DNA from 3 places in the Paenibacillus sp. J22P15 genome. Region 1 is predicted to be linked to each of the others. Evidence: riboswitches for the same ligand, from Rfam matches in the RefSeq annotation. Region 1 holds a riboswitch; each other region holds the start of a gene.

Region 1 (10,144 bases):
AATAACGATACAATTGTAACGCCAGGCTGGCTTGACGGACTTACACGCTGCATATTCAGTGATGAACGAATCGGAGCGGTCAGTCCTGTAACGAATTCGGCATCCTACTGGACGACAATTCCGGTCACATATAAGACGATAGAGGAAATGGAGCTGTTCGCTTCCGCGCTGCACGCGATTCCTGACAGAACGAAGTGGGAAGAACGTGTGAAGCTCGTGGGCTACTGCTTGCTGCTGCGGAGAGAGGCATGGGAGCAGGTCGGACCGCTTGATGAGTGCTTTGGCATCGGCAGCTTTGAAGATGATGACTATGGACTGCGGCTGAGGCTGGCAGGATACAAGCTGATGTTATGCGGGGATACGTTTATTCACCACTATGGCAGCGTCTCCTTTAACTCTGAGCCGGAGTTATATCTGCAAACTTTCAATAACAATACGAACGTTTTTATGGTTAAATGGGGTTTTCACCCCGGCGAAGCGACATATATACGCATGGATTTCAGTACGGTTATTGAGCGGGAATCTCATGAATACAAGCGCGAGGAATGCTCAATTCTGGAAATTGGCTGCGGCTGCGGAGCGACGATTCTACATGTGAAGAAGCAATTTCCAACTGCAAAATGGTACGGTGTCGAGGGCAACGAGATGGCGGCAAGAGTTGCAGAGGCCTCGGGAATTACGGTGTTCCGCTCGAGAGAGCCGGAGGATTGGATATTGCCTGCAGAAGGTTTGGACGGAATCATGATCGGGGATGCCCACGCTTATGGAACGCCGCAAACGATGAAGCGGCTTGTTAGTCTTTTAAAGCCGGGCGGCTGGCTCATCGGGTGTTTTGCCAATCGATTTTATTTCGAGAATATTCGGCAGTACTTAGATCCTTCGAATGTGAAGGCGCAGCGTCAAGCGGCGATTCAGTACACAGCACAGCAGGTGGGTCAGTTGTATGTACAGGCAGGTTTTTCTTATGTGAAGGTTACGCGCGCAGAGAATAAGCCGCAGGAGCAGCTCGATTATATTCACTTGCTTGAGCAAGTAACATCAAGTGATATTGTGAATGAACTGACAGCCGCTTATTTGCTTGTCTATGGACGCGTTGCTCCTGCTGCGGTTCAGGAGGATGATAAGGAAACTCGTGGTACGGGCGAGGCGGGCTTCATGAGCTGAAAAGTGTAGAGCCGATGTATGTGGTAGCCGTATGCCGAAAGACGAGAGGGATTATGGCTTGATGATAATCATTTTCAAAAAAAGCTGGCATTAAATGCGGGTTTTGCTATACAATGAATGGTATTGACGAAACCGAATATGTTCCGGGGAGCTGGTTAGGCCGGCTGAGAGGGGATTATCTACACAATTCCGACCCGTTAAACCTGATCTGGATAATGCCAGCGTAGGGACAGAAGCTCTGTTTATTAGGCAGGCACGGTCGCAGAGACCAAGCATGTGCTGGGATAAATAGCTGCAAAGCCGATGATATGGCGTCCTCCGGATTAGGGGGACGCTTTTTTTGTTGCAATTGGAATGATGCAGCCAGGGGACCGGATACTACGAGGAGACGTCTTAATTGAATCGAAGCATGGAGAGGGGAACAAAAACATCATGAATCAGAAAAAAGCAGGGCAAATGTCGTGGAGATTGGTGGCAGCGATGCTTGTGTTCGTATTGGCGCTGGCAGGTTGTGGTGCCAATAACAACGGCGAGAAGCCGAAAGAGCAAGAGGGATCAGCGGACAAGCCGCTTGAGAAGGTGCAGGTAGTACTAGACTGGACACCGAATACAAATCATACCGGACTATATGTGGCTAGAGATAAAGGTTTTTTTAAGGAGCAAGGTCTTGACGTTGAAATTATTCAACCGGGTCAAAGCGGAGCTGATCAAATGGTAGCCTCGGGCAATGTACAGTTTGGCGTGAGCTATCAGGAATCGATTACGATGGCTAGAATTGCGGGCGTGCCGCTCGTATCGATCGCCGCTGTCATTCAGCACAATACTTCAGGCTTCGCATCTCCGCTCGCAAAGGGAATCGATTCACCTGAGAAATTCGAAGGCAAAACCTACGGCGGCTGGGGCGCTCCTGTCGAGGAGGCGGTTATTCAATCGCTAATGCAGGAGAAGGGTGCGGATGTAAGCAAAGTAAACATCATGAGCATCGGCGAAAGCGACTTTTTTACAGCGGTTAAGCGGGATATCGATTTTGCATGGATCTATTATGCGTGGACAGGTGTGGAAGCAGAGCTGCGCGGTGAAAAGATTAATATGGTTTATTTGACTGATTATAGCGACAAACTGGATTACTATACGCCCGTGATTGTAACAAATGAAACGATGATCAAGGATAAACCGGATGTGGTCAAAGCGTTTACTGCTGCCGTGTCAAAAGGCTACCAGTATGCGATCAGTAATCCAGAGGATGCGGCAGAAATTTTAATCAAAGCAGAGCCCGACTTGAATGCAGAGCTTGTGCGTGCCAGCCAAAAATGGTTAAGCTCGAAATATCAAGATGACGCGCCGCGCTGGGGTGAACAGAAGCTAAGCGTATGGGAAAACTACGCGGAGTGGATGTTTGAGCACAAGCTGCTCGAGAAGGAGCTTGAAGCGGAGAAGGCGTTTACGAATGAGTTTCTGCCTGAATAAGATAATGGTCAACGACAGGAAAGCGGACATAGTCCGCTTTCACTTACAACGATGAGAGAGAAGGAAATCAGATGGCAAACGCATTAGTAAGCATTCAAATTTTACCGACAACGCCAGGCGGCGAAAGCGTCCTTCCTTACGTAGATCGTGCAATTGAAATTATTAAAGCAGCGGGAGTGCCTTACCGAGTAGCGCCGCTTGAAACGACAATGGAGGGTGAGCTTAGCCACCTGCTTAGCGTAGTGCAATCGATGAGCGAGGAAATGGCAGAGATGGGCTGCCCGTCCGTTATTTCACAGGTTAAAATTTATTACAATCCAGCAAAGGGTGCTTCGATGGGCAGGCTGCTGGAGAAATATCCAGATGGGCAATAAAAAGTCGATTTGGTCAAAAATATGGCCCCCAGCAGCGCTGATGATCACGCTGCTCGCCGGCTGGCAGGCAGCTGCATCACTTGGATTGTTTGAAGAATGGATGTTTCCATCACCTATATCAATCGTGCAGGAGGCCATCGCTATTTGGCCAAGGTTAATGATGCATACGGGAGCTACGATGAAAATCATGCTGCTCGGCTTTGTGGGAGGATCGGCGGTGGGCTTTGTGCTCGCCGCTTTGCTGCATTTAATCCCCGGCGTTCGATCGGCAGTATACCCGTTGCTCGTGCTGTCGCAAAACGTACCCATCATTGCGATCGCTCCTATCTTGACGATGCTGCTGGGCTATGGAATGCTGCCCAAAGTGCTGCTTGTTATGATGGTGTGTTTCTTCCCGATTACGGTTGCCATGCTGAGCGGACTTATGAACACCGATGCACAGCTTCGTAATTATTTACAAATGATCGGCATTAACAAATGGCAGCTTTTTTGGCGATTAGAGCTTCCACACGCGATTGTTCATTTATTTTCTGGTTTAAAAATTGCGGCGTCCTACAGCGTGCTCAGTGCAGTTGTAGCCGAATGGATAGGTACGAACAAAGGGCTTGGAGCATTTATGATCATCTCGTTCAAAGGGTTTATGCCTGATCGTGTGTTTGCAGCAGTTATTATTATCGTTGCGATCAGCTTGACGTTATTCGGGCTAATCACCTTAGCGGAGCGCCTCGTCATTCGTTGGCGCCCTGAGAAAGAGGTGAACTAGAGGATGAGCAAGCAAAGTGAATATGAGCTTGCCACGCTGCATGCGAAAAATATTCGGAAGCAGTTTGGCAAAGGACTCACGAGCAAAGAGGTGCTTGGAGGCTTATCCTTCTCGATAGCGGATGGAGAATTTGTATCGATCGTAGGACCCTCTGGGAGCGGGAAGACAACTTTGTTTCAAATTATCGGCGGCTTGGAGCGTCCGTCGGAAGGCGAGATTTGGATTAATGGCAAGCAAACGACGGGCGAACGCGGGCATATTTCATATATGCCGCAGCAATCATCGCTGCTCCCATGGCAAACCGTCGCAGGCAATATTGAGTTATCGCTTACCATCTCAGGTGTGGATCGAAAGCTCGCGAAGGAGAAAACGAGCGAATGGCTGGAGAGAATCGGACTGCAGGAGTATGCGGATTGTTATCCACATGTGCTGTCAGGAGGGATGCAGCAGCGGGTTTCTTTCCTTCGTGCGCTGCTTGCACCGCAGCGGCTCATGCTGCTCGATGAACCGTTTGGCGCACTGGATGCTTTGACGCGGCAGCAAATGCAGCAGTGGCTTATGTCGATTTGGGAGCAAAATCGCAGATCCGTTCTGCTCGTTACGCACAGCATTGAGGAAGCCTTGTTTTTATCAGACCGGATTATCGTACTGTCTGCATCGCCAGCTGTAGTGCTGGAGGAATTTCAGGTGCCTTTCGAGCGTCCGCGTCATGAATCGTTGTGGACGGACCCGCGGTTCTATGCCATGAAGCAGAACATTTATGACCTGCTTAAGACAGGTGCCAACGAAGGGGATAAATAGATGACGAGGGAAATAGGCAGTGAACAGCGTGAGCGGCAGCTTTCTAATGTGTCACCCCTCCAAGCTGAAGCTTGTATAGATGCACATCTTCATATTGACCTGTATGCGTCAGAATTGCGGGAAGAGCTGCTGGAGCACGCCTTTGCAGAAGGAGTTGCAGCTGTGGTTGCAGTTTCCATGCATTTGGAGTCATCAATTGTGAATCGTGAAATTGCGCTTCAGTATGCGGGAAAAGTGTATCCTGCTTACGGCTTTCATCCAGAGCAGCCTATACCGGCTGATGCGGAGATCGACAAGCTGTTTGAATGGATTCGCGCGCGTCATGAAGCGGGTGAGTCGTTTGCTATAGGGGAAGTAGGGCTTCCTTATTACACGCGGACAGAAGCGATGGAAGCTGAGGAGGGCGTGGTTTTCGATGAAAAACCATACTTGGAGCTGCTGGAACGCTTCGCTGCGCTAGCCGTAGAGCTGGATCGTCCGCTTGTGCTGCATGCGGTGTATGAAGACGCCGACAAAGCATGCGACATTTTGGAGCGGTATGGCGTTCGCAGAGCGCACTTTCATTGGTTCAAAGGCAGTTCCGAGGTCATACGCCGCATGGCTGCCGGCGGCTATATGGTATCAGTTACGCCTGACGTTGCCTATGAAGCTGAGATTCAGCAGCTTGTAGAGCAGTATCCGATGGAGCTGCTCATGGTCGAGACGGATGGTCCGTGGCCGTTCGAGGGGACGTATGCGGGTCAACCGACGCGGCCGGCAATGGCTGCTGATGTAGCAGTACATATTGCGGCTATCAAGAAGCTAAAGGCCGAGCAGGCCGCGGAAATATTGCTTGCGAATACACGCCGTTTTTACGGAATTAAATAGAATAGGATGTATAGTATAAAACTAAAGCTAAGAGCCGCTCTATCAGAAAAATTTTTCTGACAGGGCGGCTCTTGTTAGTAGAGACAACCTTTCATGCCATATTGTCCATTGCCATTGGCGCTCTCGCTGCATACAAAGATAAGGACAGGGTTAGACATTGCAGCTCACATAGGACGGCAGGAAGGAGTCAGACAATGGCGCAGCTTACAAGGCGACAATTTATTGAGCAATTAGCACCAACGGTCATAAGAGTTAAGCGTGAAGGATCTAAAATGTTTCCTTCCGTTCGATTAGCGCAAAATGTACTCGAAACTGGTGGCGTCATTCACCCATGGTACAACTTAGGTGGAATTAAGGTTGGGAGCGGGCAGACGAATGCTTTTTGGCACGGAGAAGCTGTCGTCAAAGGGACATGGGAGGTCATCGATGGGCGAAGTGAAAACAGACGCGCTGCTTTCCGAGCCTATGAGAGCGTGTATCATTTTTATAAAGATTTGGATTTACTGCTGGCGACCGCTCGTTATGAACGAGTTCGGAGCGCGCCAACGCCAGAACGACAAGCAGATATGCTGTTAGCTTGCGGCTATGCGACAGATCCGGCTTATCCAGCCAAATTAAAAACCATTATTCAGCAGTATGGGTTGAAGAAATATGACGCATTAGCCAGTTTACCGCTGCCGAAGCCGGAGAAGCTGAAGGATGCGGAGCTCATCGTTGTTTTGTACAAGGGATTGGTTATTTCAGACGGTTACTTATTTAAAGGAGTCACTTGGGTGCCGGCAAGACTGCTTGGCGAAGCGCTGGGAGCGAAGATTGATTGGACGGGCACGAAGGTTACCGTAAACGGTAAAGAGCTCGAATCCATTTTGTCCGAAGCAAAAGGCTATGTTCAAATTAGAGCTCTGGCAGCAGAGTTCGGATTAACTGCCACATGGGAACCGGCTGCAAGAGTCATATTGCTGGCGTAGCAGAGAATAGCTTGAAAGGTGAACGGAGCGACGATCATCACTCACAGAAAAAGCGAAAGCCAGCGGATAATCGCTGGCTTTCTTAGTGGCGCATTTCAAAAGTATATTGTAGGGTGAACGGGTCATTTGCCTTTTTTGGATGCAGCCCAAAAGGCAAGTATGATAAGGGGAATAAGAATGTACCAAGGAATTGTAATTGTACCACCAACAATAAAAGCCAGCGCCATCACGATCATGACACCAATAATAATGTAAAGACAGCCTCTGCCGAATGTTTCCATCGTTAATCGCCTCCTAAGCTTCGGTTTTGCACGAGACAAAACCTTCTTCGTAAGCAGCCACTTCTTGAGAGTATATTCGGTTCTAACGTTTTTATGGGTGGTATGGTTTCAAAAAAAAAATGGCCCGCATCTCTGCGGGCCGGCGTCCTAGAACTATATATCAACAGTGGGGTTGATGTCTCTAAGTATAGAAAATGAACCTTAACGCAATATTAAAAAACTTTGTCGGATTGTTTACAAAAAGGGGTTGGTAATGTCTGACAAGCTAGGCGTTAATGTCTAGTTCGTGAGGAAACGTCCATGCTTCGGTACTGCGATCTCTTTGAATTTGTTCGTTAGTAGCGTGAGATTATCCTTCAGCGTTTCTCCGAACATAGGCTCCCCATGGCCTGTAATTGCCAAAGTAGGATCTAGGCCTTCAAGCTTCTTTACGGATTTCTCAGCAGCTTTCCAATCCGTCGTGAAATATTGTGGCGGGCCGCTGATTTCCTGCTCCTGTGTTATGACTTTGTATAGAGATTCCTGCTTGACGGTAGTAAAAGCATCACCGGCAATCAAAGTACCGTCCTCTGGGCGGAAATAGGAGGTATGTCCTGGTGTATGTCCCGGTGTGTGAACATATTTCCAACCCGGCAATCCTGGCACACTTCCGTCAGGTGGAAGCGGATGCACCCGATCGTCGAGATTAATACCGTCATGGGGAAAGAACGGAGACATCTCTGATATGAGACCGCCATGTACGGTTGGATCTGCTGGGGGGTAATCGGACTCGCCTGTTAAATAGGGCAGCTCCAGCTTATGCGCATAAACAGGAACATTCCAATGCTCTATTAATTCAATAATGGCACCAACGTGATCAAAGTGACCGTGTGTTAAAAGAATAGCTGTGGGACCAGATTCAAAGCGCTCTTCAGCTTCTTTAATGATTTTTTTCGCTGATCTAGGCATGCCTGCATCGATGAGAACCCAGCCGTCTTGCGGCTTCTTTGGGTCACCAATAAAGCATACATTTGATATTTGAACAGTGTAACAATAAACATCAGGCCGATAAGCTAGTCCATTCCCACTAGCAGAAGTCGTTATCGGCACATGTGAAAGTTCGAATGAGCTTTCCAATGCTAAGCGCCTCCTTTATCATCATTCTCCTGTATACACTGTCCAATTGTTAGGTGCTTATGCTAATTATCATAAGTGTAAGGACTTCAATATGTGGAATTTCAAGCAAATCGGTTAGTTTAGGCTTTCCGTATGCTGAGAATGAAAGAAGTTGTAATGGTACAAATTAAGGTGCATTAATTCGAGGAGGTGAGAGTAATGACAGAAGGACATGACATGCCTAAATTTCCTGAGTCCTATTGGTCAAAATCAACGAATGAGCATCAAGTCTACGCCAAACTTGAGCAGAGCATTGAAACCGATGTTGTCGTTGTAGGTGGAGGTATTTCTGGTATCACAGCTGCGTATTTACTTGCACAGGAGGGATTGAAAGTTGTCCTCGTTGAAGCAGGTCAGCTCCTTAATGGGACAACTGCGAATACGACTGCAAAAATAACCGCCCAGCACGATTTAATCTATGACGAGCTTATACGAGATGCTGGAATAGAGAAGGCCTCATTATATTACAAGGCGAACGTTGATGCTCTTCAATTTATTAAGGAAACGATTAAGCAGTATAAAATCGATTGTGGATTTTCGATGCAGGACGCATATGTGTACACAGACTCGGATACATACATAAAAAAGCTTGAGAAGGAGATGTCCGCTTACTCTACACTAGGTATATCCGGTGCGTACTCTGATCATATTCCACTTCAAATACCTGTTAAAGCAGTGGTCATTATGCAAAATCAGGCACAATTTCATCCATTGCAATATTTATATGAGCTTGTGCGGAGGTTCGTTGAAGCAGGTGGAACGATTTATGAGAATACAACAGCAATTGATGTAGAGACGGGTCCTTTGCCGGAAGTGATAACAAGCGGTGGACACCGAATCAAATGCAAGCATGTCGTTTCCTGTACTCACTTTCCGTTTTTTGACGGGCATGGCTTTTATTTCGCAAGAATGCATGCAGATCGATCCTATGTGCTTGGCCTTCATGTTGAGGATGAAATGGAAGGCGGCATGTATATAAGTGCAGAGGACCCAAAGCGGTCTATACGATTTGCAGAGACAGGAGATGGTACCCGATTATTACTTATTGGCGGCCAAAGCCATAAGACTGGTCAGGGGATCTGCACGATTAATCACTATGAGGAGCTGAAGAGGTACTCCGAACAGCATTTTCGAGTGAGCAAGATTGCTTATCGTTGGTCTGCACAAGATCTGGTTACAGGTGATAAAATTCCGTATATCGGTCGTATAACGGAGTCCTCTACGAATGTTTATATCGCAACAGGCTATCGGAAATGGGGAATGACCAATGGCACCGCAGCCGCTATGCTCATTAGAGATTTAATCTTAAAGAGGGATAACGAGTATGAGCGACTATATGCTCCGTCACGTTCGATGTCGTTTGGGACGATCAAAAATCTTGTCGTTGATAATGCGGATGTGGCGAAGCATCTCATTGCTGGCAAACTCGAAATGTTTCGAAAACGTCTCGAGGATTTGGCACCGGACGAAGGCAGTGTCGTTCAGCTTCATGGTAAAAGAGCCGGTGCCTACAAGGACTCAGATGGAAAGCTATTTCTTGTAGATACTACCTGCACGCATATGGGCTGCGAAGTGGAATGGAACAACGGTGATCGGACATGGGATTGTCCTTGCCACGGGTCTAGATTTGCGATTAACGGTGATGTCGTCGAAGGTCCTGCAGAGGAGCCCTTAAAAACTTTGTATAGATAGGTTGATGAATGAATGTCAGAATGGTCGTCAGGCGTCTTATCATAAAAAAGGAGTGCATTTGTGGAAAAAAAGTGGGATTTAGCAGCGTTAGCATCTATACCATTAATTATGACCCTGGCTAACTCGATGTTGATTCCTGTACTGCCATTAATGCAGAAAAAAATAAATATCTCTTCTGTACAGTCAAGCTTGATCATTACGGTATATGCAGCGGTCTCGATTATCTGTATTCCTATTGCGGGCTATTTGTCAGATCGATTTGGTCGGAAAATAGTTATTATTATCGGATTGTCGATCGCGGCTATCGGAGGTTTGATATCAGGTTTAGCTGCTTGGTTAATGGATTCCCATGTGTATGCAGTCATCTTAGCAGGTCGATTGATTCAAGGTATTGGCGCAGCGGGGGCATTTCCAATCGTCCTGCCTTTAGTAGGCGATATGTTCGAGAGCGAGGAGGAGGTCAGCAGAGGTCTCGGAATGATCGAAACCTCAAATACATTTGGCAAAGTGCTCAGTCCTATATTAGGCTCGGCACTTGCACTTGTTGTATGGTTTCTTCCGCTTGCCGTTATTCCATTTATATCCTTGATTTCGATCCTTGGGGTTATATTC
Region 2 (10,144 bases), on a different contig from region 1:
GCTTGCTTCTCCTGCAATGTTGGCGTACGTTTGATTGTTGGGTTGACACCCTGCCAGCTTCCGCGCATTATATCCGGTGTTATGAGTCCTTGCTGCGCCAGCTTTTGTCTTGCCTTTCTTGACTTGCTCATAGACATTATTAATACCCTCCCAAAAAGTTATGTGCTGCTCACTCCCATCTAGTATACGATGAAAATGTCCTTTGTGAAAGTTATTGCTGTACTTGTGAATGTACAAATTCCTTACGCAGCATGGAGAAGACAATGAGCTTAATGAAATTTCCATTCTCTAACTCAAACTCCCTAAGTTTACTGTCTTCTTTAAAGCCAAGCTTAGACAGCAATCCGATCGAAGCCGTATTAAATGGATCGACCTTCGCCTCTATACAATGCAAATTCATGCTATTGAAGCCAAATGCGATAATCGGAGCGGCCACTTCACTCATGATCCCTCTGCGCCAGTAGCTCGGACATAAATCATAACCTAAATCGGTTCGCGCATGTTCCTTCAAATAATGTAAAAAACCGCAGGTTCCAATTACTTTCCCCGTACACTTCTCCTCGATGAGCCATCTAATCCCGATTTGTTGAGCAAAAATCTCCGAATGCCAATTCATTTCCTGCCTTGCTTCATCCTCATCTGAGAAAGGCAATAGCGGCGTATATTGTACGACTGAATTCTTCGAATAAAGCTCGAATAAATCCAGCACATCCCTTTCCTCAGTCTTGCGCAAAATAAACCGTTCAGTTTCCATTCGCGGAAACGTTTGAAATGAAAATGCCGAATCCATCTATTCACCCCCATATTGATTCATACATACCGGAAAAATTCATAATCCTTTCCGTTCATCATAAGCTTGTAAAATGAGTTTTGTGTGAGCACTCGCTATTTATTCATATCCGCGAGAGGAGAATGATCCATGCTAAATCCAAATTTGAACCGCCGTGAAGAAGCCTGCTTCTTCACAACAAATGATCCCAGGATAGATACGTTCATCTATCCTTTGCCTGAAACCTGGTGGAGCCGTCCATATGAATATGAATGGTGCCGATCACTCATATCGCCAAATGATATCGTACTAGACGCGGCCTGCGGCATTCCTCACCCGTTAAAGTTCTATTTAGGAGGCCTTTGCAAAGAGACGCATGCTTGCGATCTCGATGCCCGCATTATCGCATGGGAAATGATCGAGAAGGAAATTGCTCAGGTTATCGGACAGCAGGAGCTTCAGTCAATACTTGCACATCAAGGCTGGTCAAAGGTCCAATATGCTCACGCAAGTATTACTGACCTTCCCTATGAAGACAATCATTTTGACATTATCTTCTGCATTTCCGTCCTCGAGCATCTGAGACATGTGGATCAGGATCTAAGCTTAAAAGAATTCGCAAGAACCGTAAAGCCTGGAGGCAGAATTGCACTCACCTTCGACTACCCGACAGTTGACTTGCAGCAGTTGAAGCGAGCCGCGGAATCTGCGGGGTTAACTTTCGCAAGTGAGTTTGAAGAAACGCCTAGCTCCAATGCCATTAGTTCAACTTTATGGGGCAAATTGTATTGCTACCGAGCGCTGTTGCACAAGCCAAAGTGATTAGTCAATCACAACGTTCATTTACATACCAAACCGAGCAGAACGGCTATTGCTATAGCCGTTCTGCTCGGTTGTTTTCGTACACCGTCGTTCGGTTCCTGCCCTCCGTTTTGGAGCGATAGAGCGCTTGATCTGCCTTTTCAATAATTTCCTTAGCATCCGATTCGCGCCCATTCGCTACAGAAATACCAATAGACACGTAGATCGGACTGCCAGTCGGACTCGCACCTACAGCAATCGCCTCTCTTAGCCGCTCAGCCATTTGAGTTGCCGTAGTAATACTCCCTAGCTTAACCAAAATGCCAAATTCCTCGCCGCCATAGCGGAAGCTAACATCATGACTTCTGAAAAGAGCTTTTAATTGTGATGCTGTATAGATAAGGACTTCATCCCCGATAAGATGTCCATGCAGATCATTAATTTTTTTGAAGTGGTCAACATCCAGTAAAATCAACGCAAATGGAATATCATCGGCAATCCATTCCGCAATAGTTAAGTCAAATGTTTTCCTATTCGCTAATCCCGTAAGCCCATCCAATCGAATCTCCTTATTCAATAAATTAAAATGGTTATTTATACTCTGATTGAGCTGTCTCACTTCATAGATATAAGAGTTCGTTTTCGGCATTTTGGAGCGTATCGCCTTTGTAGATACAATAGCTTCCTCCGAGAAGGCTGCTAATTCAAAAAGCGGTTTGGATATTAAATAAGAAACATACCACGCCAATATCAAAATCACGATGAAAAGCGGAAGTGATTGAAGAAATATTTTCCATATCAGATCATTTAACGGCTTGTTTATAATGGAAATAGGGGTTTGAGCTACAATCGCCCATCCCGTTATAGGCTCGTAAGCGTAGCCCGCAAAAAAACGATCCTCTCGTGAATTAACAATCACCTGTGATCCGCTTTGTCCTGCTAGCGCTTTATTAATGACCTCATTAGTCGTAATTTTCTCTAAAATCCGATCTTCATTTGGGTGAGAAATAATACGGCCCTGCTTATCCGCTACATAGACATACGAGCCGTTTCCGTAAAAATGCTCGTTTAGCAATTTGCTTATAGCATTGACCTCGTCCAGGACGATTGTTCCAGCTACAAAACCAATATACTCTTTACTGTCATCGAATATAGGTGAAGATACGAGTATTAGCAATTGATTTGTAGCTGGGGCTATATAGGGTTCAGAAATAAGGGGCCGCTGCTGATCAACTGCTTGTTTGATTGCGAATGAGGTAAGAACGGTTCCGAGTGCGACCCCGCCACTGTTGAAGCTGGTCGCTGTCACTTTACGATTTGAATCCACAATAAGCAAGGAATTGAAATATTGTTCATTCGCATCAAACCAGCTATTCAGTTCCTTTTGTGATAACATTTCTTTCCCTGCTCTTGCAGCAATGGCATCTATATTGTTTCGAACAATACACAGCAATTCATTCGTATTGGAAGATAGTTTTTTTGCATATTGATAGTTGCTCTCTAAGTAACCAGATGTTAGTGAAGCCTTGTTTGCCGTCCATGCAAAATAACCGCCGATAAGGGCGGTTAATATAACAGAGCCTATTACGAACAATCCTAATACGAAGCGAAGTTTTAAGCCTTTGCGTACAGCCACCATGTTTCCTTCTCTCGTTGCCAAAGTACAGCCTTATTCTAGCCTAAACGGACAAGAAAATAAATAGCCTTTCATTTGTAATGTTTGCAGCCCAGCGCATTGCAGACACCGCATCAGGCTACAAAATATGCTTTAACGCTTCTTTTTGGCTGAGCGGCGAGAGCGATGTTTGTTCTACAAACCGACGGACGCAGCTGGCATCTGTTTTTGCATACTCCCGCAGAGCCCAGCCAATTGCCTTTCGTATAAAAAAATCACTTTCATCCTTCGTAAGGCGTATGTAGTGAAATAATCGTTCTGTATCGGTATTATGCTTATATTTTAGCTGAAATAATAAAGCCGACCTTCGCAGCCACATATGATCCGACATAATCCATCGCTCCGTATAATCTGCTATCAATTCCGGGTATTTCGAAAGCTGATAGCCAACCAAATGGGCCGCCAGAAAATCAACCGTATCCCACCATGAGTGGGTTGTCACCCAACGCTCTAGCCTGTCGATATGTGCAGGCGACGCCTCTTTGCTGTATTTTTCAAGCAAACCCATCGCAACGTAATGAAACTCGCGCTCTTCCAGCTGCCATAGCTGTTCTGCTGTTTGCAGCAGCTCCTCGCCTTTAGGCTTTTCATTTTGCCGCCAAAACTCGCGCAGCAGTTGTGTCCTATCTGGCGTTTTAATGCCCAGAAATACAAATTGACCGCGCATATACGCCTCCATCGGACCTGCCGTCTCCGGATTGGCGTGCTCCCGGAACTTCGCTTCCAATGCCTCTGCAATTTTAGTCATCCAACAACTGCTCCTTTTCTTTGAACCATAACATAAAGCAGCCCCGCCATCAACGACGGTCAGGGCTGCTTTGTAACTGCGATATATAGATTCGATTATGATGCTTCGTCATGCAAATATCTGAAGAACGGCTTATCCACCCAAAATTGAATTGGCGTAACAACAACATTTGGATCAATTGCTTTAAAGCCTGCTACCACCTTGGCAGAATCTTCATTAAGTGAAAAAGGATTTACAGTATAAGGACTGTCCGCATCCGTAATAAAGTTGTTCGTAATAATTTCGTAATCCTTCAGTTCCGTTTGTGAATAGTAAAGCGGCTGCCACCATGATTCAATAATCAGACCTGCTTGACCATCCTTATCTTTCTTTGCATAAGCTAGAATGACATCTTGGAAAGCAGCTTTATCCGCCGCATTAGCAAATTCGAATTCAAGATCATACTCTTTTGCATAATTAATATAATTTCCATTTGCAATTTTCACCACATTCGGTCCTGGAGTACCCCATTCTGCTAGAAAAATAAATGCAGATGTTTTGGGCTCGAATTGTACCTTAGCGTTTAGTCCTTCACTGCGAAGCAAGCCAATAAGCTGAATCGCGTGATTAAAATCAGAATGTCCGTAAATTAGCGATAAGGAATCGACGAAATTAGCATTGAAACGGGAATCCTTAATGTTGTAGCCCGTAATCAAATTTTGCTCCAACGCTGTATTAACAAGCTTTTGCAAGTTCGGCGCATCAATAATATCGGAAGTTTCGTATGCATTGCTTAGCTTTGCATAAATATCGTTGTCGTTAACATAACCGATGTATTTCTTATAAAGTCCTTTTGTGATAAGCACTTTACCTAGAAGCGTGTGGATCAATTGATCGCTTGCTGCATTTTTCGGCTTAAAGTTAGCATGAAATTCAACTGGCAGCAAACCTGTATCTACCGCTGCTGCTACCTCTTGCGCGCCTTTGGTACCAAGCGAGCTGCTTTTTACATTTAGCTTCGTCAAAACTTTGTTTACCTTAGCAGCTGGATATGTATAGGCAAGCTCCTTCAAGTCTGCTGCTCTTACAGCAATCGCAATTGCTACAGAGCTTGTAAGCACTTGATCGCCTTGAATGGCGGGGCCGGACAAAATACCTTTCTCATACAAAGCAGCTGCAGCTGCATACAGCTCGCTCTCAGCTGAGACGTCCGAGAATGTTACAGCTTTGCCCGATGGCTCATAGCTAAGAACAGTTGCTACCGCTTGAATGAATTCGCCTTTTGTAACCTTAGCCGGGAGACTAACATCAAACTTTTCTTTCAAAAACTGCTTATACTGTGCTGCACCATCTTCCTGTGATACCGCAGTTGCAGAAGATGCCGCAAATGCAGCTGATTGCGTGAAAATGATAGAGAAGGACAAGAGGAGTGCTACTAGCAGTTTGGTATATGCTTTGGTATGTTTCATTAACATTGCCTCCATTTTTAATTCCGACATATTTAATCGGGAATAAGTAATGTTCCATAGTATACCAACATAAAATTATATATGTCAATAAATATATTTTATTACTATACAAATATTTACCTTAACCGAGTTATTGCTCCGATGCTCATTATTAAAAAAAGACTGCCCGTCGGCAGCCTTAATCTTGAGTCCGCTATAGATCTTCAAATCCAACAACTGAAAAAATAACAGCGCTGACGACTGCAATATGAATAATTGAGAAAACAACTTGAACAGAAACAACATTTAAATCTTTTCTAGACAATTTAGGGCTGCTCCGTAATTTATATATAGAAAATCCAATTATGCCAGTTACAAGAAGTGATTGTACTAACCATTTTGAAACCGTAATAAAAGCTGGAGTATTATTTACAACCGGAGTTAAAAACCACTGAAATGGCTCGAATAACAATGCTGCCAAAATGAGAATCCATGCCATCAAATGAATCGGCAAAGCTAATAAAATATGGTTACGAATAGCAGTTCTCCTCCTACCTATTGTTCACATATTTCATAGACGCAGCCGCATAGAAAAAAGTTACTTATTTAGTATGTAGGATTATGTGCACTTTCAGTCCAATGATTAGCCCTCGTAATATGAATATCATAACTCATGATTTTTCATCTCCCTTTTGATAAACCAAAAAAATGACTAGCGACATAAATACCATATATAATATATTTTACCATATAAAAGACACGCATGATCAAAGATAATCGAACATTTAAATAAAAAAATAGGAGCTGCTGCCGTAGCAACCTGCTCCTATTGTTAAACAAAAGTAATATGTTAGCTAAATGAAGCAGCAACAAGAGGGAATTCATGTCGTCGTCTATTTTCTCGCTCATGCATTTATTTGCTTTCTTGCTGTAGTGCCCTCATCCGATTATTTCTTGCATTGTGTTCTACCTCTGCGAGTCCCAGCTTCTCCATCAATGGTGGTATGTACATTCCGAATCTCCCGCGCAAACCTTTTTTCAAGCCATACCAACCGCCGATAGGATTTTCAGGTGAACGTCCCCAAGCTTCAACTGTACCCTCCTTAACAGGCTTCTGTTCATCAGCGCTGCCGAGCTCTATCCAGTCACCGTGTTCTTTAAGCATCGCGCTTAAGTCTTCAATGCAACGATAGTCATAATGCAACACTGTTTTGCCTACCGTGCAAACTATGATTTCTTTCCCATCCTTTTCGCCCTTAAACATTTCATATTCAGATGTTTGAGGAGGCGTTTTTAATTTCCATGGGTTCTCTTTGGTACCCTCTGCTATCGACATACAATTCCGCTCCTTTTGCTTTATACTCAAATTTTCTTAGACAAATTACCATGAATCCTTATTGACCATAACCTGTTCCCTATTACTTTGTTCCAAATCGAATCGCTCTCAAGTACAACATACTCGGCTGGTCGCTCCGTGTCAAACTGAGAACTCATTCTTTCATAGGCTTCTGTGTCCGCTTGGCCTATGAGGTTAGTTTGTCATCTATCCATTCAGCATAATGGGCTATACTGGTTTTCATTTTAAGCAACGCCTTAACTGTCTGAATACAAATTGTCATCATCTGCAATGCTTTGAATGTCCTCCGAGCTGATGCTAATGTAAACGTAACCCTCTGCATGCTGCTTTTTTAACGCTTTTTCTTTAAAAAACTTTGGACTGCCCTCGCCAGCATCTTCATCGTAAACGAGCAAAATGCCGTCCGTCTTGCGAAACAACAGCTCGTCCCTCGCCGTAAACTGCCAGATCCCATTATACGGTTGGTTGCTGACTGAGGCATAATAGTCGACTCCTTTTAATACCTGCTGATAAAATTCCTTTTTATCATCCTTCCACTTTTCTTCCGGATTACTGTACGCCGAAATAATAGATAGCCTCAACTGAGGATAAATTTCTTTCAGCGCGATAACGACCTCACAAGCCCACAAATCCACCCCATACTGTCCCGGGGTAATGACCCATTCAAGCCCATCCTCAATAAGCGGAACCAGCTTGTTCGTCAGCACTTTTTTTATATAAACAATGCCTTCATGCTTCTGATTAAAAATATTAAGCTCATGAGCGCGATAGCCCGTTACGAGTAAATTTTTCATTTGTCCAACGCCTTTTCGGATAATTATAGTTTACATCTCTCCAGTGTATGCTATAGTAGAAAAAATACAAATTGAATATTGACCTATTTATTCACTAGGGGGGCCTAACGGCTGAGATGGAGCATATGCTCTGGACCCTTGGAACCTGATCTGGATCATTCCAGCGGAGGGAAGTGGAGCAGCAGCATTCATTCATGCGCGCAAGCCTTGTTTGTTCGTTAGACCCGCTCATTTCCCCTCGGAAATGGGTGGGTCTTTATTTGTTTACTGGGGGAATGTGTATTACCGCTATATTATCACTTCATCACGTAAGCTATTCTTTCAATACGCATACGGATAAGCCTATTTTGTCTAATTTATCGCTGCAAGCTCGTTCAGGAGAATTCGTCTCCATCATTGGTGCGAGCGGTTCGGGCAAAAGCACCCTCTTTAAGCTTATGGCTGGATTACTCCAGCCGAGCCAAGGTGAAATCAGGCTGCATGGCAAGCCTGCCGCGAATCGGCTAGGCAAGGTTGCCTACATGCCGCAAAAGGACCTGCTCCTGCCATGGAGAACTGTGCTCGATAATTGCTTGCTCCCGCTTGAGCTGGCAAGAGGCGCAAAGCCTTATAGCACAGGTGAAATCATGGAGCTGCTTGTACGCTTCGGACTCGCAGGATATGAACATGCGTATCCTGACGAACTATCGGGAGGCATGCGTCAGCGAGCTGCGTTTCTAAGAACACTCGCAACGGGTCAAGAGCTGCTGCTGCTGGATGAGCCGTTCGGCGCGCTAGATGCAATGACCAAACGCGGCATGCATAAGTGGCTGCTGGATTTATGGGGCGGCTTAGGTAAAACAGTTCTCTTCATCACACATGATTTAGAAGAAGCTATTTTGCTAAGTGATCGCATTTATTTATTGACGGCTGACAAAGCGCACACCGTTCAAGAAATTGTCGTCGAGCTGCCGAGGCCACGACATTATGAGCAGAATTATGAACCCGATTTTGTAAAGCTGCGACAAGATTTGGAGCGAAGGCTGCATGAGCAAACTTCTTTTTAAACGATGGCTGAATCATTATGGACTCTTTATACTACTGCTCGCCAGCTTGCTGATCGTGTGGCAATGGATCGTACATCTTGGCTTAGTTCCTTCTTACATACTGCCGTCTCCCACTGCCATCAGCCGAGCCTTAATAGAAGACAGCCGTCTTCTACTAGGCGAACACCTGCGGACAACTTTGAAGGAAGTCGCAATCGGATTCCTACTATCGGTTGTGGGCGGAATTGCTCTAGCAGCAGGAATGCACACGTTCCGCACGCTAGAGAAGGCGATCTACCCATTCGTCGTCATCAGTCAGACGATTCCTCTTATCGCCCTGTCGCCAATCTTCATCATGTGGTTCGGCTATACGATTTGGAGCAAGGTTGCTGTCGTATTTCTGACATCCTTCTTTCCTATCGTTGTCAACACTTATGACGGGCTAGCGAAAAGTGACAAGGAATATCGGGAGCTGCTGCTAACGATGGGGGCGACACGCTGGGATATTTTTCGCAAAATACAAATTCCGATCGCCCTGCCCTCCTTCTTCTCGGGACTGAAATTATCTATCGTCTATTGTGTTGTCGGCGCTACGATTGGCGAGTGGCTTGGGGGCAGTGCAGGTCTTGGCTACTATAGCCGCCGAATGTCCAGCAATTTGAACGCTGATTCTATGTTTGCAGCTGTTTTTCTGTTATCCCTGATCGGCATCTTGTTATTCGGTGCCATCGTGCTTTTGGAGAAAACGATACTAAAGAGAAGAGGAATCAAGAAATGAAGATCAATACAAACATCAAATGGTTTATTCCAATGCTGTCCATTCTACTGCTCGTAATTAGCGGTTGCAGCGGTAATGCAAATGTAAATTCTAATGAAACCAGCTCTCCTACACCGGATCAGAAGCCTCAGCAAATTAGCATCATGCTCGACTGGTATCCAAATGCAGTGCATTCCTTCCTTTATGCAGCTCAGAAGAACGGCTATTTCGAGAAGCACGGCCTGGATGTTAACATTCAAATGCCTGCTGATACGAATGACGCTTTGAAACTTGTGGCGGCTGGCAAGGTCGACTTAGCGCTCAGCTACCAGCCACAGGTGCTCATGGCTCGCGGCGAAGCTATTCCTGTTAAATCGATTGCTGCCATCGTCAGACATCCTCTTAATCATCTGATGGTTCCTGAAGGCGGAAGCTACAAATCGCCCAAGGATCTCGTCGGTAAAAAGGTGGGCTACTCTTCAATTCCACTATACGAAGCGATGATGCGGACGATGATCAAGGATGACGGCGGAGATCCGCAAAATGTAAATATGATAGACGTCGGTTTTTCCTTTATTCCCGCTATCGCCACCAATAAGGTTGATGCAATCATTGGCGGATTTATAAATCATGAGCAACTGCTGCTAGCTAAGGAAGGGCATCCGATGAAGGCAATTAACCCTACTGATTTTGGCGTGCCAGATTATTACGAGCTTGTACTCGTTGCAAGCGAGCAAGGAGTTGCTGAAAAACAAGAGTTGTTCAAAAAATTTATGGCCGCCATTACAGAA
Region 3 (10,144 bases), on a different contig from region 1:
AATGCTCCCGTCCTTCAGCTTGCTTCCGTAGATGGAGTGATCCAAAATTTTATCGCCGGATATCGAATTGTTAGTCAAATGGTTCCCCGTTATCGACTCCAACGCGATTTTAGAAGATTTTATGGCACCGTCCGCAATATGGATACTATCTACCGCGTAATCTGCAATTACGTCTGAATCGACACTTCCCGCTCCGAGCTTACTGTTTTCGATTGCGCCTGATGCAATTTTTTCGGCGGTAACTGCGAAGTCGACCAAATCATCCGTATAAATAAACGGCACAGACGATTCCGGGCTTTTCTTTTCCACAAGCTTCTCCAACTTCTGTTCCCGGCTAATTTCATCATTATCTTCAATCACTTCAAATATTTCTATTAGATCAGACTCTTCAATCTCGATCAAATCCGGCTGTTCTTCGTCTAACACTTCATCTTCAATGATTTCCGTTTCTAATTCCAAAACAGTACTAACTGCATTAATATTCAAAATCGGTTGTTTTTCATCCGCTTCTTTTACCGGTCGTTTGACTACCGAATCTTGTGCAGCCACCTTCTTCCTGTTCAAATCGTCTAGCCACTTTAACTCGGAAGCATTCGGATTATCAACATAAAAAAGCGGCTTTCGCCCCTTCGGGCTTTTCCCTTTTCTGTTTTTTGTCATAGTCCTCTCCTTCTTCCACCTGAAATGTCATAGGTAATATATGCAGATACCCATGGGCTGGCTACTAGGAGTGAAGACAAATATCCATGTACGATTTTCCACAAACAAAAACCGCGGGAGCATGACGCTCTCCGCGGTTTAGAGTGGCTTTCGCCGATTATTTCGATCTGGACAACAAATATAAGAAATAAGGGGCCCCGATAACAGCAACTACGATGCCTGTTGGTATCTCGTGCGGCTGGAACGCCCATCTGGCAAGCGTATCCGCCACAATTACGAGTAATCCCCCGACGAATGCCGACGCTGGCAATAACACTTGATGCTGCGGACCGACAAGTCTTCTTGCCAGATGCGGAGCAATGAGCCCAACGAAACCAATGCCACCGCCGACAGCGACACAAGATCCAGCTAATCCTACGGCTGCTGCAAGAAGCCATGCTCTTTCCTTGTTCACCTGAGCTCCGAGTCCTACCGCCAATTGATCGCCTAGATTCAAAGCATTCAAAGCTTTCGCCTTAAATTGCACGAACGGTAAAATAATGATTAACCACGGCAGAAGCGCTAATACATATTTCCAGTTCGTTCCCCATATGCTGCCTGCCATCCAAACAGCAAAAAATTGATACTTTTCCGGTGTTAAACGTAATATTAACAGCTGCATCGCAGCGCTAATACCCGCCGCTACGGCGATACCTACCAATATCATCCGAGTAGGCAATAGCCCGCGATGCCTTTTATATGAAAGTACGAATATAAGCAATGCCGTAAGTGCCGCACCGATCAGAGCAAGAAAAGGCATCAGAAAGATAGAGCCCTTCTCCGTCGAAGGGTAAAACGAAATAAACAAAATTACAGCTAAACCAGCACCTGCGTTTATACCAAGCAGCCCTGGATCAGACAGCGGATTACGTGACAATCCTTGAATAATGCAGCCAGAAACGGCAAAGCCTGCACCAATAAGAATAGAGATGACGATACGAGGCAGACGAAAATCAAATAAAATAAGCTCCTGCTTTTTCGTACCTTCTCCAATTAAAGTTTTCAAAACATCGATGGGCGCTAAACGGATGTAGCCTGTATTCATACTAATGATAATCGATAGGATAATAAGTGCACCAAGCACCGACATCACTAGAATAGCGCGTTTTATTCTACGCTGCTCCGTTGCTGTAATAAAGTAATTATTCAACACTATTCCCCCTTCATCTTTGTAATAAGATAGAGGAAGAAGGGAACACCAATTACCGCGATAATGATGCCGATGGCTACTTCCTGTGGCGGATTAATCATTCGCCCGCCTATGTCCGCCAGCACCATAAGTAAGCTTCCGAGCACAGCTGAGCAAGGAATGATCCATCTATAATCTACACCGACGAGAAAGCGTGAGATATGAGGAATGATCAAACCGACAAAACCAATCGAGCCTACAGCTGAAACCGCTGTTCCTGCCAGCAACAAAACAATAAGGACGCCTGCCGCCTTCACTAAGCCTGTTCGTTGACCAAGCCCTGCAGCAACATCATCACCTAAGCTTAAGAGTGTAATAGAACGAGATAGAACTAGAGCGCCAAGGAGACCGCCGATGACCCAAGGGGATACAATCTGAATTTGCTCCCATTTCGTTCCGGCTACCCCCCCAGCGTACCAGAATGCCATATCTTGTCCAATTTTATAATAAATCGCTACACCTTCGGTTAGCGCTAGCAGCAACGCTCCGACAGCGGCACCCGCTAACGTAAGACGAACAGGTGTTAAACCGCCCTTCGCTAATGAGCCGATTCCATATACGAGTCCCATAGCAACAGCCGCCCCTGCAAAACAAACAAACATGAGCCCTAAATACGATATCGATGGAAAAAAAGCAAAGCATAAAGCCAACATAAAGCCTGCTCCCGCATTGATGCCAAGCAAACTCGAATCTGCTAGCGGGTTTCTAGTCATCCCTTGCATGACTGAACCTGCGACAGCAAATGCAGCACCTACCAAAGCGGCTGCGAGTGCACGCGGCATGCGAAGCTCCTTAATAATCTGATGCTGAATATTTTCCTCATTGAAGTGGAATACGCTCCCCCACACCGTAGAGAGACTAATATCTGCTGCTCCGACCGAGATCGATAATGCCAACGATAATAATAATGCTGCTATTCCGCCAAATAAAATAATCGTGGCCATCAATGGCCGAGTGCGCAGCTTCGTGCCTGCCAGCTCTTTCGTGTTTGATGAAGAAGCCATCTTCAAACTACCCTTCTGTATGTATTCTTTGGTTGAAAATAAGAGTAATACCTTTACGTTAGGCTATGCTTCACGAACGTATTACTAATTTAAGACATAAAAAAAACCCGCTCCACTGATAACGATTCTCGTTTTCAATATAGCAGATTTTTCATTCATTTTCAATGTAATTATTAAGGCAATTCATACTGATATTAAACTGCACCTATCTAATAGAAAGACTTCCCCTATTAACTATCGTCGTAAAGCGATTTGGAGAAAACCTGCTGATCGAGTGCCTCTCCTTCTTCTCCTCTAACAAATCCGCAACAATGAGTGCTGTTATCGGACTTAACAATATACCGTTGCGATAATGTCCTGCTGCCATAATTACAGTCGGCATACCCTCCACTTCTCCAAGCAGCGGCAGACCATCACGTGTTGCAGGCCGCAAGCCAGCCCACCGAGACGCAGTCTGTTTTCCTACGAGAAACGGAAAGAGCTGATTGCTGCTGCGAATTAAACGGCCAATCCCTCGCTCGGTAACGCTTGTCTCGAAACCTGCAACATCTTCCGATGCTCCGCACACGAGCCGGGCATTTTTTTTGCCTACCCAATAAGCTTGACTGGAAAATATCATATGACGCACCTCAGCAGCCTCATGCTCATAAGAACATATTTGTCCGCGAATCGGATGAATCGGAATCGACAGTCCAAACCATCTTTCGTATACACCTGACCAGGCGCCAGCACATACGACCAGCCGATCTGCGTGAATAGGCTTCACGACAGCTTCTGCACTTACGGATACGCCTCCGCTGGAGTGAACAATCACATCTTCAATCTGTCCGGCATGCGCTAGAATGGCGACCCCAAGTTTACGGCATGCTTCTTCCAATGCCTTAACGAGCTTTGGTGCGTATACATGGCTCTCCTTCGGTGTAAACACACCGGCAACTGCCGAGTGTGAGATCATCGGCTCAAGCTGCCGGAGCTGAGCCGCATCAATAAGCTGCGCCTCCGCGCCCCGTTCATTTTGCCATTGCAATCTAGACTGTATTGGGAGCGCGTCCGCTTCGTGCATGAATACGTTAATACTCCCGCTTTGAACCCACTCCGTCGACATGCCGGAATGCTCCTCGACAGCCCTTATCCACTCCGGATAGTTGTGGTGGCTGTTTAAGCACAGATGAAAAAATTCATCCGGCTGCTCCGTATTTTCAGAATATGGCGCTAACATGCCGGCTGCTGCACCGGATGCTTGCCCACCCAGCTCGCTTGGCTCAATGAGCGTCACACTCATTCCTCTTCGCGCCGCCTCGAAAGCACAGGACAAACCGATGATTCCGCCTCCGAGTATAATGACCGACTGCGACATTACTGCTCGCCTCCTGCGCCGACCCCTGATTCAAACAAAGAACCTGCCCAATCACTGCTGGCAGATGCATAACGTTTCTTCGGTATACGGCCAGCCAACCTAGCTAATCGTCCTGCTTCAATCGCTAATCGGAAAGCACGAGCCATCATAATTGGGTCTTGTGCCTTAGCAATTGGTGTATTCGCCAATATGCCGTCCGCACCGAGCTCCATCGCTTCTGCAGCGTCCTTGGCCGATCCAATTCCAGCATCAATGATAACAGGAACAGTCGACTGCTCAGCAATCAGTCCGAGATTATAGGGATTGAGCAAACCGAGTCCTGACCCGATTGGCGAACCGCCCGGCATAATTGCTGCTGCACCCGCTTGCTCCAGCCTTCGGCAAAGAATAGGATCATCTGAGGTATAAGGGAGTACAATAAAACCTTCGTTCGCGAGCTGCTCCGTAGCACGAAGCGTTTCTATTGGATCGGGCAGCAGCGTGCGGTGATCACCGCTGATCTCGACCTTTATCCAATTTCCCAGCCCTGCTTCTCGCGCCAGCCGCGCAATCCGCACAGCCTCCTCTGCCGTTCTCGCTCCAGATGTATTCGGTAAATAAATAATCGATCGATCCTCAAAATGCTGGAGTACTGAATCGTCCTCCACACTATCCAAATTAACTCTTCTAACTGCAAATGTAATTACTTCAGAACCCGATGCTTCAAGCGCTTGCTGCAGCACTGCCGGACTTGGAAATCTTCCGGTTCCGAACAAGAAACGTGAGCGCAGCGCATGGCCTCCTATTATAAGCGGGTCATCGTTTTTCCAATTCTGCATGCCATTCAACCCCCACCAACAAAATGTATAAGCTCTATGGAACTGCCGCTGGGCAATTCGGTTTCTGCCCATGACGCCCGCTGTACAAGCATCCCGTCAAGCTCAATAACGAGCTTCTTATTTTGCTGTCCCAGCTGGATAACCAGCTCCTCTATCGTCGCTGCGTTAGTCCGCTCCTCGCGACCGTTTATTTTCAGCGTCTTTGATGAAAGTTCCCGCTCATATCGCGACGCATCTATTCGTTCTATGAAAGCGCGGCATACGCTAGCAGGATCAGCATCGCCAACAATTGCTGAAACCGCACAAATCCGCGTAGCTCCAGCCGCAAGCACGGCATCGACATTATCTAAAGTAATGCCGCCTATTGCTACAAAAGGTATAGATACATGACGAGCTGCATCTGTCACATAGCTTGTTGTAACAGCGGTGCGTCCCGGCTTCGTATTCGTTGGATACACAGGTCCAACACCGATATAATCAGCACCATCCTTCTCGGCTGCCAACGCTTGCTCCAGGCTATGCGTGGAAATACCGATAATGCGGTCTGGCCCAAGCAATCCTCTCGCTACGGCAATAGGCATATCATCTTGCCCCAAATGAACACCGTCAGCATCTGTTTCTAGAACGATTTCTGGGTAATCATTGATAATGAATGGAACGTTATACTTTCTCGTTAGTATACGCAGTGCTTTCGCTTGCTCCAGCACCTCGTCCCTCGTGCCTGTCTTATTACGAAGCTGTACTATTTGCGCTCCGCCAATCAATGCTTGTTCGATCACTTCAACGACCGATTTTCCAGGGTGATTGGATTCCGCTGTGATGGCATACAATTGAAAGTTTCGCCATTCTGCTCTACTCATCGTTACTCACACATCCTTCTATCGGTATAATCAATCATTTTTCATTTAGTAAGTAGCTCCTGCAAAGGTTAATGGCGTGCTCAGCATCTGCCGTCCCCTGCACGAGCACACGCCCATCTGGAAATAGAATCAGCTGCTCGCCGCTTTGCAGCAAGGCCTTCACTAAATACCGATTAACCGTAAGCTGACAGCCAAGCTCCTTCAATGATTGCTCTAACCCCGTCATAGGAAGCGGCATGCCTAATGTCACCTGCACCGTATCTCTTCCGCATAGGACAGTCGTGCTAATGGGAGAAGCTTCTGCTATTCTATGATCCAAAATAGTTCTATCGTCAATGGCTGACTTCTGCCTTTGACCGCAATAAGGACATTCCGTTCTACCAAGCGGCAGCTCCGATTCTCGCACTCGGAATGACCATAAATCAGCGCTTAACCATGTTTTACGTATGGCCCGTTGATTACCCGTGAGCAATTTGATCGCTTCGCCCGCCTGCAGCGAAGCAACAAATTCAACCGCTGGTGCGAGTACCCCTACTGTATCGCAAGTATCTACCTCGTTCTCCGAATCGGCAGCGCCGATTAAGCAGCGTAAGCAAGACGTCTCCCCCGGGATAAGTGTGGCTTGCATCCCTTGCGCCCCAGCTACACCGCCATAGACAAATGGAATCCGCTGATTAAAGCATAGATCGCTTAGCAGCAGCCTTGTCGCAGCATTGTCCGTCCCGTCAAGCACGAGCCCCACACCTCCAGCAAAAAGGCCGATATTCGATGTGTTCACATCCGCTACTGTGGCTATTATTTTAACGCTGCTGTTGATCTCGCGAAGCTTATTTGCAGCAGCAATCGCCTTGGGCAGTACAGCAAGCGCATCCGCTTCGTCAAATAGCATTTGGCGCTGTAAGTTGCTGGGCTCGACAAAATCCCTATCGACCAGCCTCACTTCTCCCACCCCAGCTCGAACCATATGCTGCGCAAGCGATGCCCCTAACGCGCCTACACCGACGATGAGCACCGAAGCATCGGCCAGCTTACGCTGGCCTTCTTCTCCGATTTGAGCAAATCTCGTTTGCCTGGAATAACGATTAGCAAATGCCGACTGAGCTGTATTAACCATAAATCATGCTTCCAGCCGCTTTGAATGCATCCGCCTTTTCCTTCATACCCGCTTCAATTGCCTCCGTCGTTTCCATTCCGTTTTGCGCAGCATACTCCCTTATATCTTGAGTAATTCGCATACTGCAAAACTTCGGTCCGCACATCGAGCAGAAATGAGCAGATTTGGCTGCATCCGCTGGCAGCGTCTCATCGTGATAGGCCATCGCACGTTCTGGATCAAGCGACAGATGGAATTGATCACGCCAACGGAATTCAAACCTTGCTTTGGACAACGCATCGTCACGCAGCTTCGCCCCGCGATGTCCTTTCGCCAAATCTGCCGCATGTGCTGCAATTTTATAAGTAATAACGCCTTCCTTCACATCCTCCTTATTCGGAAGACCGAGATGCTCCTTTGGTGTTACGTAACATAGCATAGCCGTTCCGAACCAACCAATCATCGCCGCCCCGATTGCTGAAGTAATATGATCATACCCCGGTGCGATATCCGTAGTTAGCGGACCTAGTGTATAGAAGGGCGCCTCATCGCAAACCGCCAGCTGACGATCCATATTTTCTTTGATCAAATGCATTGGGACATGCCCTGGACCTTCGATCATCACTTGAACATCATGTTTCCACGCGATCTTTGTAAGCTCGCCGAGTGTATCCAGCTCTGCAAACTGAGCAGCATCATTCGCATCGGCAATTGAGCCTGGTCTCAGCCCGTCGCCAAGCGAGAATGACACGTCATATGCCTTCATAATTTCACAGATCTCTTCAAAATGCGTATAAAGGAAGTTTTCTCTATGGTGCGCAAGGCACCATGCTGCCATAATCGATCCGCCCCTTGAGACAATTCCGGTAACACGCTTAGCCGTTAGAGGTATGTAACGCAGCAGCACGCCCGCATGAATCGTAAAATAGTCAACGCCCTGCTCGGCCTGCTCGATTAGCGTATCGCGGAACACTTCCCAGCTGAGGTCTTCTGCTTTGCCATTTACTTTCTCTAGCGCTTGATAAATCGGCACTGTACCGACCGGCACTGGTGAATTGCGTACAATCCACTCTCGTGTCGTATGGATGTTTTTTCCCGTGGACAAGTCCATAATGGTATCGGCTCCCCAGCGAGTCGCCCAAGTCATCTTCTCAACTTCCTCTTCAATCGAAGAGGCGACAGCGGAATTTCCAATATTCGCATTGATTTTCACATGAAACTGACGTCCAATAATCATCGGCTCACTTTCAGGATGATTGATGTTCGTCGGAATAATGGCGCGACCAGCTGCGATTTCGCTGCGAACAAATTCGGCGCTCATCCCTTCGCGGATGGCGATATACTCCATCTCCGAGGTGATGATTCCTTTGCGGGCATAATGAAGCTGCGTAACATTTTGTCCCGCCTTTGCCCGGAGCGGCCTTCTAGCTAAACCTGGAAAGCGTTCAGCACCTCGCTCCTCCACCCTGTCTAACGTTTTAAATCCATTGTCCTCTGGCTTTATTTCTCGGCCCTCATAATTTTCCACGTCGCCGCGCTCCACAATCCATTCGTTGCGAATGGCTGGCAAGCCGCGTCTCACATCTACTTCATATTCTTCATCGGTATAAGGACCGCTCGCATCATATACTCTTACTGCTTCATTCGGCGTCTCTTCGCCGTTTCTACCTGTACTAGCCTCGAGTGCAATTTCCCGCATCGGAACTTGGATGTTTTCCTTCGAGCCTGAGACATATACTTTACGGCTGCCCGGAAGCGGAGTTGTAATTATGGACATAACAAAAACCTCCCAATAGAATGAATTGAATTTCTCCTGGAGGTTAACGCAAGCATATTAGAAAGTATAAAGCACCGCTGAAATACACGTAGCAAGCTGGCTACATGAGCTGCAATCACTGAAGCGTGTTTGGTTAATAGCGAAGCCTCTCATTACGATACGCTTCACTATCAGCCAAACAAAAAAAACCGCTCCAGTGAAGGAGCGGTCGAAGAGTGTCGTTATGCGAGTGTAATCTCGCCGAGGTCTCCCTCAGCAGATTAAGTCATACCTAATTCAACTGACGCATCCGTTGATTTCGGCATACCATGTCACACGCATTGCATAAACGCACAATCCCACTTTCCTACGCTGGCATAACCCAGATCAGGTTCAAAGGGACCAAAGCGTTTCGCTTTATCTCAGCCATGACGGCGCCCCTAGTGGATTTCCTTGTTTGACTATAACGTTTAATAAAGAAGAGTGTCAACCCTCTTTTTTCCATCCACTGCAAAAGTAAGCTAACTACTCCTTCAGCAGCTTCACCCAAAGATCAGCCGTATGGCGCCATGTGAACGTCTGTTACACACGCTATATCTTAAACTTCACTTGGAACAACCCTGCCTTGCGAGCTGCCATATAGATAATAACGACCAGCGGCCCGATGAATACACCAATGACGCCGACCAGCTTGAAACCTACATATAAACTCACAAGCGCGGACAATGAGCCGATACCTACAGAATCACCGAGAATTTTGGGCTCTACGATGCGGCGGAATACGGTGATCACGAGGAACAAAATGATAAGACCTACACCAGCGTAAAGATCACCCGTTAATATTAAATAGCTTCCCCATGGAACAAGAACAGAGCCCGTTCCCAGAATCGGCATAATATCAACGATAATAATAAGCAGCGCGATGGCAAGAGGATACTTAATGTCAAGTACCAGCAAACCGACTAAGGAAATAATATAGGTAAGAGCACTCAAAATAAACTGCGAACGCAAAAAACCAAAGATCGATTTTTTGAGATTAATCAGCAAATTATCAACCTTTGACTGCGACTTCTCATCAAACAGTGATAGTACCGTTGCCCTCATCGTATTCAGACTGAAGCTCATCATGTATACCGCCACCAAAAAGACGATAAAGAAGATAAACATTCCAGGAATGCTCGAAGCGAAAGCGATGACTGAGTTCGATAATGTACCAACCATTTTTGCCAAAGCACTCGTTAGTTCCTTCAGCCAATTTTCTAACGTTTGAATCGTATCAGGCGGAAAGTTCTGATATAACGATTGTGCCTGGAGCATGAGATCGTCGATCATGCCACTGGCATTTTCGAAATAATGGGGTACTTTTTT

Evidence for each region. A riboswitch is a leader RNA that binds a small molecule or an ion and turns the genes downstream of it on or off. The one in region 1 is predicted to bind thiamine pyrophosphate.
Region 2: it holds a riboswitch for thiamine pyrophosphate, as region 1 does, so the genes downstream of both, AC0YN6_RS11660 (ABC transporter ATP-binding protein) here and AC0YN6_RS01160 (ABC transporter substrate-binding protein) in region 1, are expected to answer to the same signal.
Region 3: it holds a riboswitch for thiamine pyrophosphate, as region 1 does, so the genes downstream of both, thiC (phosphomethylpyrimidine synthase ThiC) here and AC0YN6_RS01160 (ABC transporter substrate-binding protein) in region 1, are expected to answer to the same signal.

The regions. Positions count from the first base shown of each region.
Region 1 is NZ_JBWDNT010000001.1:249,283-259,426, forward strand. Features, by position in the region: gene AC0YN6_RS01155 (glycosyltransferase) at 1-1,164, shown strand, start outside; TPP riboswitch at 1,299-1,411, shown strand; gene AC0YN6_RS01160 (ABC transporter substrate-binding protein) at 1,597-2,631, shown strand; gene AC0YN6_RS01165 (thiamine-binding protein) at 2,703-3,005, shown strand; gene AC0YN6_RS01170 (ABC transporter permease) at 2,995-3,768, shown strand; gene AC0YN6_RS01175 (ABC transporter ATP-binding protein) at 3,772-4,569, shown strand; gene AC0YN6_RS01180 (TatD family hydrolase) at 4,570-5,436, shown strand; gene AC0YN6_RS01185 (glucosaminidase domain-containing protein) at 5,631-6,404, shown strand; gene AC0YN6_RS01190 (hypothetical protein) at 6,527-6,685, opposite strand; gene AC0YN6_RS01195 (MBL fold metallo-hydrolase) at 6,965-7,801, opposite strand; gene AC0YN6_RS01200 (FAD-dependent oxidoreductase) at 8,000-9,532, shown strand; gene AC0YN6_RS01205 (MFS transporter) at 9,593-10,144, shown strand, end outside.
Region 2 is NZ_JBWDNT010000004.1:139,001-149,144, reverse strand. Features, by position in the region: gene AC0YN6_RS11705 (hypothetical protein) at 1-137, opposite strand, end outside; gene AC0YN6_RS11700 (GNAT family N-acetyltransferase) at 212-790, opposite strand; gene AC0YN6_RS11695 (class I SAM-dependent methyltransferase) at 920-1,591, shown strand; gene AC0YN6_RS11690 (sensor domain-containing diguanylate cyclase) at 1,644-3,209, opposite strand; gene AC0YN6_RS11685 (DNA alkylation repair protein) at 3,325-3,993, opposite strand; gene AC0YN6_RS11680 (hypothetical protein) at 4,089-5,441, opposite strand; gene AC0YN6_RS11675 (hypothetical protein) at 5,635-5,901, opposite strand; gene AC0YN6_RS11670 (DUF6855 family protein) at 6,334-6,756, opposite strand; gene AC0YN6_RS11665 (SLOG family protein) at 7,014-7,571, opposite strand; TPP riboswitch at 7,658-7,760, shown strand; gene AC0YN6_RS11660 (ABC transporter ATP-binding protein) at 7,745-8,617, shown strand; gene AC0YN6_RS11655 (ABC transporter permease) at 8,598-9,374, shown strand; gene AC0YN6_RS11650 (ABC transporter substrate-binding protein) at 9,371-10,144, shown strand, end outside.
Region 3 is NZ_JBWDNT010000005.1:43,418-53,561, reverse strand. Features, by position in the region: gene AC0YN6_RS13980 (WIAG-tail domain) at 1-660, opposite strand, end outside; gene AC0YN6_RS13975 (FecCD family ABC transporter permease) at 818-1,789, opposite strand; gene AC0YN6_RS13970 (FecCD family ABC transporter permease) at 1,852-2,892, opposite strand; gene thiO (glycine oxidase ThiO) at 3,098-4,249, opposite strand; gene AC0YN6_RS13960 (thiazole synthase) at 4,249-5,067, opposite strand; gene thiE (thiamine phosphate synthase) at 5,073-5,927, opposite strand; gene AC0YN6_RS13950 (ThiF family adenylyltransferase) at 5,962-7,041, opposite strand; gene thiC (phosphomethylpyrimidine synthase ThiC) at 7,034-8,797, opposite strand; TPP riboswitch at 9,124-9,228, opposite strand; gene ytvI (sporulation integral membrane protein YtvI) at 9,368-10,144, opposite strand, start outside.